DNA from 2 places in the Clostridium sp. CM042 genome. Region 1 is predicted to be linked to the other one. Evidence: riboswitches for the same ligand, from Rfam matches in the RefSeq annotation. Region 1 holds a riboswitch; the other holds the start of a gene.
What was found. A riboswitch is a leader RNA that binds a small molecule or an ion and turns the genes downstream of it on or off. The one in region 1 is predicted to bind glycine.
Positions count from the first base shown of each region.

Region 1 (7,858 bases):
CGAAGCTTTTCAAAATCAGGTAATCCATCTTCGCAAGTATTTGCGTAAATTAAAACAACCTGACTATCTCCATTTTTAAACTCTGGAGATATAACCTTATCTGTATTTATAACATCTAGGGCAAAGGATATAAGTGTTGGTGGTACATTCATATCATTAAATGTACCCGACATGCTATCTTTTCCGCCAATAGCCGCTATGCTAAATTGTTTTTGTACATGTAGCGCTCCTAAAAGTGATGAAAATGTTTTACCCCACTTATAAGGTTCTTTTGACAATTTTTCAAAATACTCTTGAAATGTTAGTTTAATATTTTCATAATTGCCACCACTAGCTACTACCTTTGTTACAGAATCTATTACTGCATAAGCAGCTCCATGGAAGGGACTCCAAATTGACAATTTAGGATTGTACCCATATGACATTATTGTACCAGTGTTTGTATCTCCGCGAAGTACAGGCAATTTTGCTACCATGGACTGAATTGGTGTTTTCTGGAATTTTCCACCAAAAGGCATTAGTACCGTCCCTGCCCCTATTGTGCTATCAAACCTCCCAACTAATCCCTTTTGACTACAAATATTTAAGTCTGATAGATTAGAATTCCATAAATCTTTTATTGATTTTAAATTACCTTCACTCCATCTTGAATCTTTTGAAAAGTAGTATTCATTCTCTTTAGGAGCTGCTACTTTTACATTAATACGTTGTTTAACTCCATTGGTATCTAAGAAACTTCTACTTACATCAACAATAGTTTTTCCCTTCCATACCATTTTAAGCCTATTATCATCAGTTATTTGCGCTACTACTACAGCTTCTAAATTTTCCTCTTCTGCTAGTTTTATAAATACGCTAGCATCATCGCACCTAACAACAACAGCCATACGTTCTTGGGATTCTGATATAGCAAGCTCCGTACCATCTAAGCCCTCGTATTTTTTAGTGACTTTGTCTAAATTTATTATAAGTGCATCTGCGAGTTCCCCTATAGCTACGGATACTCCGCCTGCACCAAAATCATTACATCTTTTTATAAGCGATGTAACCTTTGGATTTCTAAATAGTCTTTGAATCTTTCTTTCTGTAGGTGCATTACCTTTTTGAACTTCTGCGCCTGAAGTTAATAGTGAGCTCTCGCTATGTTGCTTGGATGCCCCCGTAGCTCCTCCACATCCATCACGTCCTGTTTTCCCACCAAGAAGTATAACAACATCAGACGCCATTGGTTTTTCCCGTGCTACGTTCTTATAAGGCACCGCTCCAATAACTGCCCCTACTTCCATTCTTTTAGCCACAAAGCCTTCATCATAAACTTCAGAAACGAGTCCTGTAGCAAGTCCTATCTGATTTCCATAAGAACTAAATCCATGAGCAGCTTCAAGGGTTATTTTTCTTTGAGGAAGTTTACCTTTTATGGTATCTGAAATTTTCGCCCTTGGATCACCGCAGCCAGTAACACGCATTGCCTGATACACATAACTTCTACCTGATAATGGATCTCTTATTGATCCACCAAGGCAAGTAGCTGCACCACCAAAAGGTTCTATCTCAGTAGGGTGGTTGTGTGTTTCATTTTTAAACATTACTAGCCACTTTTCCTTCTCTCCTTCAATGTCTGCTTCCACAATTATACTGCAGGCGTTTATTTCATCTGAAACATCAAGGTCCTTTAATTTCCCTTTCTTCCTTAAATATTTCATGGAAATAACAGCCATATCCATAAGTGTTACGTCCCTATTTGATTTATCATAAACAAATTCTCTAGCATCTAAATATTCGGCGTAAGCCATCTTGATTGGTTTAGAATATTTGCCTTCTTCTATGTAGACGTCCTCAATAACTGTATTAAAAGTTGTATGTCTGCAGTGATCAGACCAATATGTATCTATAACTTTTATCTCCGTTATAGAAGGGTCTCTCTTTTCAGTTTCACTAAAATAATCTCTACAATATTTTAAATCTTCAAAACTCATAGCAAGCCCATTACTTTTTAAGAACTCAGTTAACTCCATGTCATTCATATTAATAAAAGTTTCTACTATTTTTACCTGCTCTGGCTCATTAAATCTTTGCTGTAAATCCTTTTGTTTATCAAACTCTGTTTCTCTAGAGTCTACAGTATTTATGCAATATCTCTTAATCTTATCTAATTCTATTTTAGTAATATTTCCCTTTAATACAATAATTCTTGCAGTTTTAACTATATGTTTATCCTCTTGTGTTAAAATTTGTATACATTGAGCAGCTGAATCTGCCCTCTGATCATATTGCCCTGGTAAAAATTCAATAGCAAATACAGTATCGTACTTTTGAATCTCTAACTCTTCATCATAAACCTGATCTACTGTAGGTTCAGAAAATATTGTATTCCTTGACATGAGGTACTGCTCCTTGGTTATTCCCATAACATCATATCTATTAACTAATCTAATCCCATCCAAGTTCGATATACCTAAATTTATTTTTATATCTCTTAATATTTTTTCACCTTCAACATTATAGTTCGCTTTTTTCTCTACATATAACCTATATATCTTATTTTTCATGATTAATACCTCCAAAATTTAGATTTATACGAATATTAAGCAATCATTTTATATTATAATTCGTTATAATCATATTATAATATACTTCATCCAATTATAAAAGCATATTTTAGAATAAAGCGGTTTTTAATTTTTCTATAATATTATTGAAGCACCGCAGGTGATGATTTAATACTAATACAAAAACAGGATGGCATAACTATGCCATCCTGTTTTATTCTAAAAAGTAAATTATAAAATTTAGTTTTTATTTTCAAAATCATCTTCGTAATTTTTCAAAGTCTTTTTAACTAACGCTCCTAGTCCTAATAATGCAATTAAATTTGGGATAACCATTAATCCATTAAAAGTATCTGCAAGTTCCCAAACTAGGTCAACCTTTAGAGCGGCACCCAATACTATAAATACAAGAACTAAGCATCTATATAGGGTTAATGCTTTTTTGCCAAATAAGTATTTAACATTGGCCTCTCCAAAAAAATACCACGCTACTATGGTAGAAAAAGCAAAGAAGAATAGTGCTATAGCTATAAATGGACCTCCAAGACTTCCCATACCATTTGAAAAAGCTTTTTGAGTTAAAGCTATACCAGTAGTTTTTCCATCTAATGCTCCTGTAGTTAATATAACAAGTGCAGTTAATGTTAAAATTATAAAGGTATCAATAAATACACATACTATTGCAACTAATCCTTGCTCAGCTGGATGATTAACTTTTGCAACTGCGTGTGCATGTGGTGTCGAACCCATTCCAGCTTCATTAGAGAATAACCCTCTTGCAATGCCGTATCTCATCGCTTCTTTTACCCCAACACCTATTAAACCACCAGTAGCAGCTTTAGGGTTAAATGCTCCTAAAAATATCATTTTTAATGCTTCTCCTATATTAGCAAAATTTATTAGAATGATTATTACACTACCTAATATATAAAATACAGCCATAACTGGAACTACTTTTTCAGTAAATGCTGCAATTCTACCTACTCCTCCAATAAAAATCATACCAGCTAATGCTGCAACTATAACGCCAATGATTATACGAATATTGGTGTTTGAACTTATTGCTGCACTTATTGAGTTAGATTGTACCATATTTCCTATAAATCCTAAGGCAATTATTATAGTTACTGAAAAAAATGCTGCCAACTTTTTGCTCCCAAGGCCTTTACTAATATAATAAGCAGGTCCTCCTGTCACCTCACCATCAACTGTCTGTTTATACTTTTGGCCAAGCACTGCTTCTGCAAAAATAGTTGCCATGCCAAAGAAAGCACTTAGCCACATCCAGAATATGGCACCCGGTCCTCCTGATGCTATAGCAGTTGCGGCTCCTGCTAAATTTCCCGTTCCTACTTGAGCAGCTATTGAAGTTGTCATGGCTTGAAAAGATGACATCCCATCTTTTCCTGCTTTATTTCCGAATTTAACTCCTCCAAAAGTTTTTTTAAATGCATCTTTAAATCTTCTAACTTGAACAAATTTTAAAGTTATTGTAAAATAAATTCCAGTACCACATAACAAAAATATTAATACATACCCCCACAAAACGCCGTTAATACCTTTAATAATTGATAAAAAATTCATAAATACACACTCCTTCTAGTTATTAAAATTTTTTTAGATAAAAAATTTCTTGTGTAAAGAATATATTTATACCAATTAATACTCTGTAAGACGATTATTTTTTAAAGCACGCAAAAAATAGAGATCAAAATGAAATGACCTCTTGAAAATAACCCTGTCCTTTTACCTGAGAGTTTCACTAATGCACTATTTAATTGCATACAAATAATATGTAATTAAATAATGTTTAGCTTTCTCCTTCGGTGCTTGTATAAGTCTCTCCAGAGGTTCGTCCAATATCAGTACTTCTCCAAAAATGGATACCTGAAAGTTTAACTTCTTCGGTGGATGTTATACATCTCTCTCCAAATATCTTCATCCGAAATTATTAATTTGTAATACTTCGCATGACTATACCATATTTTTCATTTTTAATCAATTATTTTTTTAATTACTATCATATTTATACTTTTCTACACAAAAAAAACACTCACTATAAAGTGAGTGTTTTTTGGTACGACTAAGCCTATAAGCCGAGTCCTGTATTAGACAATCATCTATCTAGGCCTATTGTTACCAATAGGCTCAAGCGATACACCCGAGAACGAGACGGGCAGCCTCATAATGTTCTCCTATTCGATCTTGCTCCAGGTGGGGTTTACATAGCCGCAAAGTCGCCATTGCGCTGGTGAGCTCTTACCTCGCCTTTCCATCCTTGCTAGTACATTCTAAAAGTTTAGAATGCCTTTAGCGGTATATCTCTGTTGCACTTTCCTTAAAGTCACCTTCACTGGGTGTTATCCAGCACCCTGCCCTATGGAGCTCGGACTTTCCTCTCCTAATTATCGCACGCGATACTTAGCAGCGATTGTCTGGCTTACTCGCAAAATCAATGATATCATACTATTAAAATAAAAGCAAATAGTATTTTATTATTACTTAATTTTATATGGATCATGTGTATTTTTAGAAATTATAACCTCATTGTCATATCCATTTTCTATCAATTGTTTTTTGAATTTTTCTGCAAACATTATGAGCGGTGTCCATTCAGTTGCAAAATGCCCAGCATCAATTAGCGCTATGTTTTCTTCTAATAAATCACTAACATGATGGTATTTAGTATCTCCTGTGATAATGCAATCTGCACCCAATTTTATGCTCTCATCAAAAAAGTCTTCTCCACTTCCATTTATAATTGCAATAGTTTTTACTAATTTATTATTGTCGCCCACATACCTAATATACTCAGCATTTAAAAGTTTTTTAACCTTTTCACATAAGGACATTAATAAAATTGGGGTATCCAGAATCACTAGCCTTCCAATACCATTATCACCATTATTATACCCTGGAATAGTTGAATTCTCTATTACCTTATAATTAGTAAACCCTAAAATTTCTGTGACAATATCATTAAGGCCACCTTTAACTGAATCTAAATTTGTATGACTAGCGTATACACTTATACTATTCACAATTAGCTCAATAATTTTTTTCCCTACTAAAGTGTCTGTGGTAATAGTTTTGGGTTTAACAAAAAGAAGGGGATGATGAGTCAATATAAAATTACACCCCTTATTCTTTGCCTCGCGAATTACGTCCATTGTGCAATCTAATGCAATTAAAATTTTTGTGACCTGCGCATCTTTGTCCCCAACCATTAATCCTACATTATCATAGTCCTCTTTTAGTATATGTGGGGCAACCTGCTGCATAATCTGCTCAATAGTACTTACTTTTAAAAGCATTTTAAAAACTCCTTAAGCCGTATTATAACAAGATAAAGTTGCTCTTTCCTATTTTTCGATAAAATCGTCTCTTCATTTAAAGTATCATATATTTTCGAGTATTTTTGCAACTTATATTCTATAAATTTTTGCATTACTAATTGTTTTTTTTCTAATAATATTTTACTTATCTCGTAATATATTCTGTCTAATTCTACTGGTTTAGTATTATATCTTGCCTTGATAATTTCATAAAATCTACCATCATCATTGCAAATTTCTTCATCAAGGATATCATATCCAGTGATATATAAATATTCCCTCAAAACCTCAGCATTTTGAACTGGTTGAAGTATCATATATTTAAATTGTTTAACAACATCTAATTGGGCTTCTAAGATATCTCTTATTAAATTACCGCCCATTCCTGCAATAATAGCTACCTGAACTTCTCCCTTTTCAACTGTAGATAACCCACTTCCGAGCCTACAACTAATTTGCCCAACCATATTATTATGAATAATATTATTTTTGGCCTTCTCAACAGGTCCCTTATTTATATCAGAGGCAATAGCTTTTTTTATTACACCATTTTTCACTAAATTAATAGGAACATACCCATGATCCGTGCCTACGTCGATAATACTATCACATTCTTCTATCATACTTGCAATCCATTTTAATCTTATACTAAGCTCCATATCTTTCATCCTTATCTAAAATTTATTAGTATTTTAAACTGCATAATTAAAAATATCATTGCCACAATTAATGCCATATAAATATATTTATATGCTGATTTTCTATCATGTTTTGCGCAAAAATAACTTGCATAATACATGCAAAAAAGCAACGCCATATTTAATACCCCGTAAATCATCTGAGTAAATGCAAATTGTTTGCCTGTTCCCATTTCTATTGGGTTAAAATTCGCATCAAAGTTTAAGGGCATAATATTAGGTATCTTATGTTTTAAATATAATATAAATGGATTTAAGGTTAATATTATTATTATTATACTTACACCCATTAAAGGTAAAATGAAGTGCTTGTCTTTATGAAGATTATAGCTATTATTCACTTTATATTTCCACTCTACTACATGTATATCATGATGAATTAAAGTTTCTTCAAATTTTTTATAACCTATAGGCGAAACTGCATAATTCATGTTTTTAGTTTTTATGTAAAAAATATTTTTATTATTTGTAACAAACATTCTACACATTCCTATTTTATCAATTACAAATCTACCCATTGCAAAATTACTCGTAGCTATGCCATTAATCTTAACACCTTCAATTGCACCAGTTGAGATAGCGTATCCTTCAATTTCATTTAATGGTATAATTATTTTTTTTAATAACCCAATAGCATAAATTTTAAGATTTTCGTCATCAATAGTGCATTTAAGTGATGCATATAGCAAGATATAATATACTTGATATATATTACAAGACACTAATAAGACCTTTAATAAACTAACTACAATGTATGAATTAGTAAACCTGAGCACTATTAAGATTAATATATTATATAATGCAGTCATGAGCAAAATAAACCCTAAACCGCGTCCTCGCTTTGATATATAATTCTTCATTTAATCACCTTCTAAAGCATATTATAACATATTTAAACCGACCTTGTAAATATTCATACATGATTCTACACTGAGTAGAAAAAACACCTTAAATAAGGTGTTTTTTTAAGTATACTGTTCTAATCTAAATAATCTTTTAGTTTTTTACTTCTACTTGGGTGCCTTAATTTACGTAAAGCTTTTGCTTCGATTTGTCTAATTCTTTCGCGAGTTACATTAAACTCTTTTCCAACTTCCTCGAGGGTCCTTGCTCTTCCATCATCTAGTCCAAATCTTAATCTTAAAACCTTTTCTTCTCTAGGAGTCAAAGTATCTAAAACGTTGATTAATTGCTCTTTTAACATTGTAAATGCAGCAGCTTCTGCTGGTGCAAGAGCATCATCATCAGGAATAAAATCGCCTAAATGACTATCTTC
Region 1 covers NZ_CM143646.1:3,801,604-3,809,461, reverse strand. Annotated here, with positions in the region: gene ACWJJ7_RS18120 (phosphoribosylformylglycinamidine synthase) at 1-2,549, opposite strand, end outside; gene ACWJJ7_RS18115 (alanine/glycine:cation symporter family protein) at 2,790-4,133, opposite strand; glycine riboswitch at 4,286-4,399, opposite strand; glycine riboswitch at 4,403-4,491, opposite strand; RNA gene rnpB (RNase P RNA component class A) at 4,626-4,996, opposite strand; gene ACWJJ7_RS18105 (Nif3-like dinuclear metal center hexameric protein) at 5,048-5,863, opposite strand; gene ACWJJ7_RS18100 (tRNA (adenine(22)-N(1))-methyltransferase) at 5,854-6,543, opposite strand; gene ACWJJ7_RS18095 (PH domain-containing protein) at 6,555-7,442, opposite strand; gene rpoD (RNA polymerase sigma factor RpoD) at 7,562-7,858, opposite strand, start outside.

Region 2 (7,858 bases), 1.4 Mb from region 1:
ATCACGGTGTCCGCCCATGTATCAAACCTACTTGTCACCTTGACAGCTATTAGCCGCTATTTTTAATCTTTTTTCTTTAAATAACATTCTTGGGGGAGATTTTCCCATGAAAATAGGGATTGAAATAAATCCAGGTTCTTCTAGTAAATAGTTAGAGTCCATAATAGTGAAAAGGTTAAAATTAAAAATTCGGAAATATACAATTTGATTATAAAACTTGCAAATACTAGTAAAAACAAAAAATATGATGTACAATTAATTAGCGAGAAAAATATAAGTAAGATTAAGTAGTAAGTATATAAATTTTGGAATTTGATAATAGGACATAATACAAATATTTAAATATCATAATCAAAAGCTAGCAACTATTGACTGCTTTATATTATTATCCCCTTTCAGAAACTTGCAGTATTTCCATTATGTACAATAAGAAAGTGAAGGTGAAGGATATGCTATACATAGGAATTGACATTGGATCAACTGCTTCTAAGGTGTGTATTCTTGAACATGATAAAATTAAAAATACTTTTATTTACCCAACAGGTTGGAGTAGTGTCAAAACATCTGAGGAAATAAGACAAGCAATAGAAAAACTAGGAATGACCTCTAGTAATAGTAAAATAGTTGCAACCGGTTACGGAAGGGTTTCTGTACCCTATGCAGATAAAACAATAACTGAAATAACCTGCCATGCAGTTGGGGCGTATTATTTATTACAAGAGGATTGTACAGTGATTGATATAGGTGGACAAGATACAAAAGTTATAACTGTTGAAAGTGGTAAGGTTACAAATTTTTCTATGAATGATAAGTGTGCAGCTGGTACTGGTAAATTTTTAGAATTAATGGCTGGAACACTAGGCTTTGATATTGATGAACTTTGCACTGAGGCCACAAAGGGAAGTGGAACAACTATAAGTTCAATGTGTACTGTTTTTGCAGAATCTGAAGTCATTAGTCTCATCGGTAGTGGAAAAAAACGTAAAGACATTGCATTTGGTGTAATAGAATCTATTACAGGTAAAGTAAAATCTCTGTGTCAAAAACATTCCGATTCTCATAACTATTTCTTAACAGGAGGACTTTGCGATAGTCCATTTATTGTGGACCGACTTTCAGAAAAATTGAGTTCACCTGTAGCTACTCAAAAAATGGCAAGGTATGCAGGTGCAATTGGAGCGGCTATAATGGCAAGCAGAATTGAAGGAAATTCTAATGAAGCATTATAACGGAGGGGGATATATTAATGAATAACCTACCAGAAAAATTTGAAGATTTTAGTGAAGCAAGAAGAAATGCTTTTTTAAGCATCAAGAACTTAAAAGATGAAGGCAAGAAGGTTGTGGGGGTGTTTTGTACTTTCACACCAACAGAAATAATAATGGCTGCGGATGCTATTGCAGTTTCATTATGCAGTATGACAGAGGAACCTATAGCTGATGCCGAAAGGGATTTACCAAGAAATCTATGCCCATTAATTAAAGCATCTTATGGCTTTGCAATTACAGATAAATGTCCTTTTTTTTATTTTTCCGATATGATTGTTGGAGAGACTACCTGTGATGGGAAAAAGAAGATGTATGAATATTTAGCAGATATTAAGAAGACTCATATTATGCAGCTTCCTCAAAACTGTAATGATGAGGATTCTTATAAACTATGGAGCAATGAATTAGTAAAGCTTAAGAAGTGTCTAGAAAATTTTTATGGTGTTGAAATTACAGATGAAAAGCTTAAAATAGCTATTAAGCTTAAAAATAGGGAAAGAGTAGCTCTAAGAAAGTTTTATGAGCTAGGACAGCTAGAGCCACCAGCAATTACAGGCTATGAAATGCATAAGGTTCTATCTGGGGCAGGATTTAAATTGGATAAAGAAGTATTGATAAAAGATCTTGAAAGCGTAACAAGTGAGGCGCTAGATAGGTATAATAGTGGGGAAAGAGAAGTTTCGAGTGATGCAAAGAGAATACTTATTACAGGATGTCCTCTAGGACAAGGAACTGAAAAAATAATTAAGGCCATAGAAGAGAATGGTGGAGTAGTGGTATGTTATGAAAACTGTGGTGGAGCTAAAACAACAGAGACTTTGGTTGATGAAAACAAGGAGCCTCTTTATGCTTTAACAGAAAAATATTTAAATATTGGATGCTCTTGTATGACACCAAATGATAACAGAATAGATTTATTAGAAAAGTTATGTAAAGAATATAAAGCTGATGGAGTAGTCGATGTAATACTTCAAGCTTGTCATACCTATAATGTAGAAACTCTTAGATTAAAGAGAATTTTCAATAAGAAAAATATCCCATATATGAGTATCGAAACGGATTATTCTCAAACAGATATAGGTCAAATTAATACAAGAATGGCAGCATTTATAGAGATGTTATAAGTTTTTCAATAAATTTTCTTTTAAAAGTGTATATTATTTCAATTTATAGATAGTATTTCAATTTTAACCCTTTACATTGTTAAAAAGTAGATTATAATAGAGTTGTAGTACTTTTGAATATTGATAGATGATGTTTTCGGGAGATTAAGCTTAAGCTTAGTTATTTAATATAACATCCTTAAATGGATAGCCGAAGGGGCAAGTATTACATGCGCTGTAATATGAATATCTCAGGCAAAAGGACCGAAGATTGATATAACTCTGGAAAGCAATTGCACCGAAGGAGTAAATCTCTCAGGTAAAAAGGACAGAGATAAAGCTTAAATGAGCTTTATCTCTGTCCTTTTTTATTTAAAAGTGGAAAAAACTTGAATTAATGTATTTGGAAGGAGGGACTAATTGATAGAAGAAATATTGATTGTAACTAATAACCCAAGATGCCTTGATGAATTTGGCGAAAAATATGAAGTCGAATTTTTTACTGGAATAATGAATGTACTAAAAACTGTAAGAAACCATGTTCATAAGGGACACATTTTGCTCACGCATCCGCTTTCAAGCAGCATAAAGCCAAATGAAACGCCCTACAAAACTGTAATAATAACAAAATCAAAAAAAGAAGTAATAGATTTACAGTCAGTTAATTTTATTGAAGAATCGATACACACAACTGAAAAATTCATTAAAGATAGGGGAACACCAGCATGGTCAGATGCGGTGCGAAATGATTTCATGTTAATAGATTACGATATTATAAGTCATGGTCTAAATTGAAAACAAATGTAATATACTAGGGGGTTTAAAAATGGAACATATTTATGACACTATAATTATAGGGGGTGGCCCAGCGGGGTTATCGGCAGGACTTTATGCGTCAAGGTCAAGACTTGATTCTCTAATAATTGAACGAGGAAAATTTGGAGGACAGGCCGCAATAACAGATGAACTTGCAAATTATCCTGGCTCAATTGAAGAGTGCACTGGTCCAAAATTGATTAAAAGAATGAGAACTCAAGCTGAGGAATTTGGTACAAAGTTTGCAAAAGATACTGTAGAAAATGTTTTACTTGAAGGTGAAATAAAAACTGTTAAATGCAAAAAAGAAACATATAAGGCTAAAACTATTATAATTGCAACAGGTGCTTATCCCAGATTAGCAGGTTTTAAAAATGAAAATGAGCTACGCGGCAAGGGAATTTCATATTGTGCTACCTGTGATGCTGATTTCTTCACGGAGCTCGATGTAGCCGTAAATGGCGGTGGAGATTCCGCTATAACTGAAGCAATTTATCTCACAAAGTTTGCAGATAGTGTAACAGTAATTCATAGAAGAGATGAATTAAGAGCTTGTAAATCAATTCAAGAAAAAGCTTTTGCTAATCCAAAAATCAAATTTATATACGATTCAGTTATAGATGAGGCGGAAGGCGATGAAATACTTGAAGGCCTTAAGGTTAGAAATGTTAAAACTAATGAAGTTCAAACAGTGAAGGTTGATGGGTGTTTTGTATTTGTCGGGTACAGTCCTATTTCAGAAATTTTTAAAGGTAGAGTCAATATGGATGATAATGATTATGTAATGACGAATGATGACATGGCAACCAACATTCCAGGCGTTTTCGCAGCTGGAGATATTAGGGTCAAGAATTTGAGACAGGTTATAACTGCAGCTGCTGATGGCGCAATAGCGGCAACTTCTGCAGAAGTATATATAGCAAATAAATAAAATTAGGGGGAATTTAAAATGATTAGTTTGACAAAGGAAAATTTTGATGATGAAGTAGTAACTTATTCTGAAAAAGCAGTATTTGTTGATTTCTGGGGTGACAAATGTGAAGTATGTAAGGAACTTATGCCTGGAGTACACGAACTAGAAAGCAAATATAGCGATAAAATCAAATTTGCAAGCCTTAATATCGGTGGTTCTAGAAGACTCGCTATATCTCAAAGAGTACTTGGACTCCCAACGATGATAATTTATAAAAATAACGAGAAAATAAGCACTATTACCCCTGAAAATATCGAAACAATTGATGATGTAGAGGATTTTATTAAAAGCGTTTATGAAACATTGTAATAAATGACTAAACTATTTTGGAGGTGGAAACTTTGCGTTTAGAACTTGGTGAAATTAAAATTAATGATGTTCAATTTGGCACTAGCACAAAGGTTGAAAAGGGAGTTCTTTTTGTAAATAAAGAAGAACTGCTTGCACATATAGGCGGAGATGAAAGAATTGAAAGTATTAGCATTGAAATTGCAAGACCAGGAGATGAGACAAGGATAATTCCAGTTAAAGACGTTATTGAGCCAAGAGTAAAGGTATCAGGTAGCGGTGGAATATTTCCAGGATTTATAAGCAAGGTTGATACAGTTGGAAATGGAAGAACAAATGTTTTGAAAGGTGCAGCTGTTGTAACTACCGGAAATATTGTTGGGTTCCAGGAGGGAATCATTGACATGAGTGGAATTGGTGCTAAGTATACACCATTTTCAAAATTAAACAATGTTGTAATAACATGTGAAACAAAGAAAAGCGTACTTCCACATGATCACGAAGAAGCTGTTAGAATGGTTGGATTTAAGGCTGCAACATATCTTGGTGAATGTGCAAGAGAACTTGAGGCTGATGAAATTAAGACTTTCGAAACACTTCCTCTTTTAGAACAGGTAAAACAGTATCCTGATCTTCCTAAAGTAATATATGTGTATATGCTTCAAAGTCAGGGACTTCTTCATGACACCTATGTATATGGAGTTGATGCAAAGAAAATAATACCTACATTCATATACCCAACGGAAATATTTGATGGTGCTATTGTTTCAGGAAACTGTGTTTCAGCTTGTGATAAGAACCCATCATATGTTCATATGAATCATCCTGTAATTGAGGATTTGTATGAGAGACATGGTATTGACTACAATTTCCTTGGATGTGTATTGACTAACGAAACTGTATACCTTGCAGATAAAGAAAGATCTTCAAGCTATACTGCAAAATTAGTTGAGTATTTAGGTGCAGATGCAGTAATAATTTCTGAAGAGGGGTTTGGTAATCCAGATGCAGATTTAGTTATGAATTGTAACAAGATTTCAGCACTAGGAATTAAAACAGTACTAATAACCGATGAATATGCTGGTCAAGATGGAGCTTCACAATCACTTGCAGATTCAACTCCTAAGGGCGATGCAGTAGTAACTGCTGGAAATGCAAATGAAGTTATTGTACTTCCCACAATGAAGAAAATTATCGGTCATCCAGAAAATGCAAATGTTATTGCTGGAGGACATTTTGGAAGTTTGAGAGAAGACGGCTCAATTGAAGCTGAAATCCAGGTAATTACTGGAGCAACAAGCGAAGTTGGATATAATACTTTAAGTACAAGAGGATACTAATTTTTTTATAGAAAGGATGATATAAATGTTAAAAGATAAAAAAGTAATTGCTATAGGTGATAGAGATGGAATACCAGGCCAAGCAATCGAAGAATGCGTAAAAACTGCAGGAGCAGAAGTAATATTTGCTTCCACAGAATGCTTTGTCTGAACTGCCGCTGGTGCTATGGATCTGGAGATCCAAAAAAGAGTTAAAGAATTAGCAGACAAGAATGGTGCAGAAAACATTGTAGTTATACTTGGTGGAGCAGAAGCAGAAGCTTCAGGACTTTCAGCTGAAACAGTAGCTGCGGGAGACCCTACATTTGCAGGCCCACTTGCAGGAATTGAACTTGGCCTTGCGGTTTATCACATGATTGAGCCAGAAATAAAAGATGAATGTGATGCAACGGTTTATGATGAGCAGTGTGGAATGATGGAAATGGTTCTAGACGTTGACGATATAATTAAGGAAGTAAAGACAATAAGAGATGAGTTTTCAAAATATTAATTTTCAGTTTAAAAGGTAAAGTAAAAATATGAGAAAAGGGGGAAACTCAATTGATTAAGGTAGTTCATTATATAAATCAATTTTATGCTGGTATAGGCGGAGAAGAAGAGGCAAATTATAAACCAGAAGTAAGAGAAGGTTTCGTTGGACCTGGAATGGGGCTAAACAAAATTTTCAAAGGTGAAGCTGAAATAGTTGCTACTGTTATTTGTGGAGATTCATATTTCAATGAAAATCTAGAAAAAGCAAAAGCTGAAGTAATTGAAATGATAAAAAGTTACAACCCTGATTTAGTAATTGCAGGCCCAGCTTTTAATGCAGGAAGATATGGAATGGCATGTGGTGCTGTTGCAAAAGAAGTTAAAGAAAAATTAAATGTTCCTGTGCTTACAGCAATGTATATTGAAAATCCTGGTGCTGACATATATAAAAAGGACGCATATATAATTGAGACTAGAAATAGTGCGGTTGGTATGAGGCAAGCTCTTCCCGCTATGGTAAAGCTTGGTTTAAAACTTGTTCACGGTGAAGAAATAGGATCACCTGCAGAGGAAGGTTATATTGAAAGAGGAATAAGAAAGAATTATTTTGATACAGTTAGAGGTTCAAAAAGAGCAGTTAATATGCTCGTTAAGAAGCTTAAAGGAGAGGGATTTGCAACTGAGTTTGTAATGCCTGTATTTGATAGGGTAGAGCCAAATGCAGCTATAAAAGACATAACCAAAGCTAAAATTGCATTAGTTACATCGGGTGGAATAGTTCCAAAAGATAACCCTGACCATATTGAATCCTCAAGCGCTTCAAAGTTTGGCAAATATGACATTTTAGGTGTTGACGATTTAACAGAGGCGACATATGAAACCGCACATGGTGGATTTGATCCAACTTATGCAAATGCTGATTGTGACAGAGTTCTTCCAGTAGATGTATTAAGACAAATGGAAAAAGAAGGAAAGATAGGTTCGCTTCACAAATATTTTTATTCTACGGTTGGAAATGGTACATCCGTTGCCAATTCAAAGAAATTTGGAGCACAAATTGTAAAGGAATTGTTAGCTGATGGCGTGGATGCTGTTATATTAACGTCAACATGAGGAACTTGTACACGTTGCGGTGCAACACTCGTTAAAGAAATAGAGCGTGGAGGACTTCCAGTAGTCCACATGTGCACAGTAGTTCCAATTTCACTTACAGTTGGAGCGAATAGAATAGTACCAACAATAGCTATCCCACATCCACTAGGAAACCCTAGTTTAGAGAAGGAGGCTGAAATAAAGCTTAGATATAAACTGGTAGCTAAAGCACTTAAAGCATTAGAAACCCCAGTTGATGGGCAAAAGGTTTTTGAAGAATAAAACTATTATTAAAAAGTGCAAAAGTGAAGATATTTATCTTCACTTTTGTTAATTAAAATAAAGGAGGAATGAAATAATGAGCTTTCCAGTAGTGAAAAAAGCATCTTATATTCTTATTAACACTCCAGATATGGTAATGCATTGCGGAACAACAGCTGCAGTTGAGAGAAAAAACAATCCGGATTCAGAATTTTTAAAAGAGGCAAAGAATCATTTAAGAACTTT
Region 2 covers NZ_CM143646.1:1,395,333-1,403,190, reverse strand. Annotated here, with positions in the region: gene ACWJJ7_RS06670 (acyl-CoA dehydratase activase) at 450-1,229, shown strand; gene ACWJJ7_RS06665 (double-cubane-cluster-containing anaerobic reductase) at 1,247-2,392, shown strand; glycine riboswitch at 2,644-2,713, shown strand; gene ACWJJ7_RS06660 (GrdX family protein) at 2,792-3,166, shown strand; gene trxB (thioredoxin-disulfide reductase) at 3,198-4,118, shown strand; gene ACWJJ7_RS06650 (thioredoxin family protein) at 4,137-4,469, shown strand; gene ACWJJ7_RS06645 (glycine/sarcosine/betaine reductase component B subunit) at 4,502-5,788, shown strand; gene grdA (glycine/sarcosine/betaine reductase complex selenoprotein A) at 5,814-6,278, shown strand; gene grdB (glycine reductase complex selenoprotein B) at 6,329-7,633, shown strand; gene grdC (glycine/sarcosine/betaine reductase complex component C subunit beta) at 7,710-7,858, shown strand, end outside.
Region 2: linked by a shared signal. The riboswitch ahead of ACWJJ7_RS06660 (GrdX family protein) and the one ahead of ACWJJ7_RS18115 (alanine/glycine:cation symporter family protein) in region 1 are both predicted to bind glycine.